One region of the Geodermatophilus sp. SYSU D01105 genome, then DNA from elsewhere that is predicted to be linked to it. Evidence: predicted binding sites of a transcription regulator. Region 1 holds the regulator's gene; the other holds the start of a gene.
The links. The regulator LexA, encoded in region 1, represses DNA repair genes until DNA is damaged. The targets are predictions, from matches to a motif close to TCGAACANNTGTTCGA.

Region 1 (2,196 bases):
GGTGTACCGGCTGGCCTTCCCGGAGGGGCCCCGGGACGTGGAGGCGCTGCTCCTCGCGCCGGACGGCACGCCCTACCTGGTGACCAAGGAGGTGCTCGGCGCCAGCTCGGTGTACCGCCCGGTGAGCGCGCTCGTCGACGCCGGCACGGTGGGCCTCACCGAGGTGGCGGGTGTCGAGTTCACCCTCACCGGGACCCCGGGCGGCCCGGTCGGTCGCGCCGGGCAGCTCATGGTCACCGGGGGAGCGGTCTCGGCCGATGGCCGGTTCCTGGCCCTGCGGACCTACACCGACGCCTACGTCTGGCCGCTGTCGGGTTCGGACGTGGCGGGTGCGCTGGCCGCCGACCCGGTCCGGCTGCCCCTGCCCGCGTCACCGCAGGGTGAGGCGGTCAGCTTCACCGCCGACGCCTCGGGCCTGGTCGTGACCAGCGAGGGACTGCCCGCCGACGTCACCGTCGTCCCGTTGGGCCAGCTCCCGAGCGCCGCCGCACCGTCGGCGTCGGAGGACGGCTCCCTCCCTGACCTGCTCAGCACCGACGACGGCGGCATGCCGGCGATCGCGGCGGCCGCGATCGCGGCCGTGGTCGCCGCGGCCCTGGTGTGGGTCGGCGGGAGGCTGCGCCGGCGCTCCTGAGCCCGGCCGGCGCCTGTGGTCAGACCCGGCGCAGCACGGTGACGACGCGACCGAGGATGGTCGCCTCGTCACCCGGGATGGGCTCGTAGGCGGGGTTGTGCGGCAGCAGCCACACGTGGCCGTCACGACGCTTGTAGGTCTTGACCGTTGCCTCGCCGTCGATCATGGCGGCCACGATCTCGCCGTTCTCGGCCGTCGGCTGCTGGCGCACCACGACCCAGTCGCCGTCGCAGATGGCCGCCTCGACCATCGAGTCGCCGGCGACCTTGAGCATGAAGAGGGTGCCCTCGCCGACCAGTTCCCGGGGCAGCGGGAAGACGTCCTCGACCGCCTGCTCGGCGAGCACCGGGCCACCGGCGGCGATCCGGCCGACGAGCGGGACGTAGGTGGGGGCCGGCGCCTCGTCGGTGCCGGCCGGGGTGGCGGTGGCCACGAGCTCGCCAGGTGCGTCGCCGGGCAGGCGGACGTCGAGGGCCCGGGGCCGGTTCGGGTCGCGGCGCAGCCAGCCCTTCTTCTGCAGGACCGTGAGCTGGTGGGCCACCGAGGAGGCCGAGGACAGGCCGACGGCCTCACCGATCTCGCGCACCGAGGGCGGGTAGCCCCGGCGGTCGATGGAGTCGCGGATGACCTCGAGGACGCGCCGCTGGCGCTGGGTCAGGCCGTCCCCGGCCTCGCTCCGGTCGGGGAAGGTCCGCACGGCCGCCGTCTCGGTGGCCGCCGGCGCGCCGGTCGTCCTCCGGCGGCTCCCCGACGTCCCGCTCTTCTCCGCCACCGTCGCCTCCTCGCCGGCTGCTGTCGCAGCACGTCTCGTCGTTCGGGACCGACCGTAGCGTGCCGGGGTCCCTCGATCAAACAGGTGTTCGAACTGCAGGCCAGGGCGCGATGGCGTTCGTCGGACCCATCCGGTAGACATCGCACAGCCGTTCGAATCGAACAGGCGTTCGACGGCTCGGGTGAGCGGTGGGAGGAGTGGTCGTGGCGGGCGTGCGGCAGGCGGTGCTGGACTTCGACGACGCGGTGCAGGTGCCCTGGCGGCCCCGGCTCCGTGCGGTCCCGGTGGCCGACGACGGTGCGACCGGGCGCCGTCCACGGCCTCCGGTGTCGCGGGCAGCCGTGTCCCGGGTCGGCGCCTGCCGGCCCGAGTCGGTCCGGGCGGCCGACGACGGTGCGGCCGGGCCCGTCGGCTCGTCGGCCACCCGGCCGGGTCCGGCGCGGCCCGGGCAGGCGCGCCCGGGCCCGGCCCGGCCGGCGGGGGCCGCGGTGCCCGGTCCCCCCGCGGGGCGGCCCGTGCGCGGCGGGTGTGGCCGGGTGCGGCGCCGGCCGGGTCCGGGGGTGCGGCTGACCCGCAGGGCGCGCCGGCTGGCGGTGGTCCTCGCGCTGGGGGTCGGCGTGGCGCTCGGGTCCTGGCTCGGACCCCTCGTCGCCGGTGACACCGGCGACCTGCGGCTGGTGGGGGAGCGCAGCGTGGTCGTCCAGGCGGGGGACACGGTGTGGTCCATCGCCGCGGACTTCGCCGGGCCCGACGAGGACGTCCGGGCCGTGGTCGACGTGATCGAGGAGCT
Region 2 (2,196 bases), on a different contig from region 1:
GGCCGCCCGGTCGGCGGCGAGCTCGGCCTCCCGGCGGCCGTGCTCGCGGGCTCCCAGCTCCAGCTGCCGGGGCGCGGAGCCGGCCTCCACCAGGCGCTCGGCGCGCACGCCGACCAGCCGGATCCGCGCCCGCTGCAGGCCCAGGGCGTCGAACAGGGCGCGGGCGGTGTCGTAGAGCTCCTGCCCGACGTCGGTGGGGGCCCCGAGGGTGCGCGAGCGGGTGATCGTGGTGAAGTCGGCGAAGCGGACCTTGATGGTCACGGTGCGGGCCAGCCAGCCCGCCGAGCGCAGCCGGCCCGCCGTCCGCTCGGACAGCCGCAGCAGCTCGCGGTGGATGACCGCCGGGTCGTCGACGTCGGTGCCGAAGGTCTCCTCGTGCCCGGTGGACCGCTCCGGCTCGTCGGGCACCACGCGGCGGGGGTCGCGGCCCCACGCCAGCTCGTGCAGGTGCGTGCCGGCGGCCTGGCCCACCGCCCGCTGCAGGGTGCGCACCGGCACGTGGGCGAGGTCGCCCACCGTGCGCAGCCCGAGCCGCACCAGCACCTCCTCGGTCTTGGCCCCCACCCCCCACAGGGCGCCGACCGGCAGCGGGTGCAGGAACGCCATGACCTCGGCCGGGCGGACGACCAGCAGCCCGTCGGGCTTGGCGCGGGTGGAGGCCAGCTTCGCGACGAACTTCGTGCCGGCCACGCCCACTGAGCAGGTGATGCCCTGCTCGTCGTAGACCCGGGCGCGGATGTACTCCCCGATCTCGGCCGCGTCGCCCAGCCGGCGCCGGGCGCCGGAGACGTCGAGGAAGGCCTCGTCCATGCTCAGCGGCTCCACGAGCGGGGTGATCGAGCGGAACAGCGCCATGACCGCGCGGGAGACCTCGCCGTAGAGCGCCATGTCCCCCGGCAGCACCGTCGCGGTCGGGCACAGCCGCAGCGCCCGGGACGTCGGCATCGTGGCGTGCACCCCGTAGCGGCGGGCCTCGTAGGTGGCCGAGGTGACCACCCCGCGGTTGCCCGCCCCGCCCACGATCACCGGGGTGCCGGCCAGCTCGGGACGGCGGCGCACCTCGACGCTGGCGAAGAACGCGTCCATGTCGACGTGCAGCACGGTGCAGCCGGCGGCGCGGGCGGACTGGCTCATGACCCCTTCCCGACCTCGAACACGTGTTCGACGGACGGGAGGACGGTAACGCCCTCGGCACGGTCCGGGCATCTCCACCCCGTGTCGTGACCGACCCGTTGCCGACACGCCGTTCCCGCTGGTCGGAGCGGGAGTGTGAGAGCAGGATCGGTGAGGTACAGCACGCCCGGAGGGCCACCACCCGGTGGCCCGCGACCGATGCGATCGGAGACCCATGGCGCTCGACGACGATGACATGACCACCGCCGGCGTGGGCGACGGCGGCGCGGACGGCGGTGCCGACGGCGGCGCTGACGGTGGTGCCGACGGCGGCGCGGACGGCGGCGCCGGTCACGGTCCCGCGGACGGCGGGGCGGCCGGTGGCGGCTCCGATGGTGGTGCGGACGGCGGCGCGGACGGCGGTGCCGATGGTGGCGCCGACGGTGGCGCGGACGGCGGTGCCGACGGCGGCGCGGACGGCGGTGCCGATGGTGGTGCCGACGGTGGCGCGGACGGTTCCGCCTGACCGAGGACCCCACCGCGCAGGGCCGGCCGGATCCCCGGCCGGCCCTGCGTCGGTGCACCGCCCTCGACCCGCAGGTCTTCGCGCGGGAGTACTGGTCGCGCCGGCCGCTGCTCACCCGCGCCGAGGAGACTGGTGGGTCCTTCGCCGACCTGCTCGACCTGGCCGCGGTCGACGAGCTGCTCTCCCGGCGGGGGCTGCGCACCCCGTTCCTGCGGATCGCCAAGGACGGCGCCGTCGTCGACCCCAAGCGGTTCACCACCTCTGGGGGCGCCGGGGCCGAGATCGCCGACCAGGTCTCCTCTGACGCGGTGCTGCGGCTGTTCGCCGACGGCAGCACCGTCGTCCTCCAGGGCCTGCACCGGCTGTGGCCGCCGCTGATCGAGTTCGCCGACCAGCTGGCTGCCGACCTGGGTCACCCGACGCAGGTCAACGCGTACGTCACCCCGCCGTCCTCCCGCGGGTTCTCCCCGCACTACGACGTGCACGACGTCTTCGTGCTGCAGGTCGCCGGGGAGAAGCACTGGCGCATCCACGAGCCGGTGCTGCCCGACCCGCTG

Region 2: the regulator LexA is predicted to act here: its motif matches at 1,150-1,165, upstream of dinB (DNA polymerase IV).

What each region holds. Positions count from the first base shown of each region.
Region 1 covers NZ_JBJGYR010000024.1:57,947-60,142, reverse strand. Annotated here, with positions in the region: gene ACI79I_RS20350 (hypothetical protein) at 1-634, shown strand, start outside; gene lexA (transcriptional repressor LexA) at 654-1,406, opposite strand; gene ACI79I_RS20340 (LysM peptidoglycan-binding domain-containing protein) at 1,610-2,196, shown strand, end outside.
Region 2 covers NZ_JBJGYR010000017.1:97,549-99,744, reverse strand. Annotated here, with positions in the region: gene dinB (DNA polymerase IV) at 1-1,134, opposite strand, end outside; gene ACI79I_RS16970 (BatC protein) at 1,349-1,639, shown strand; gene ACI79I_RS16965 (cupin domain-containing protein) at 1,948-2,196, shown strand, end outside.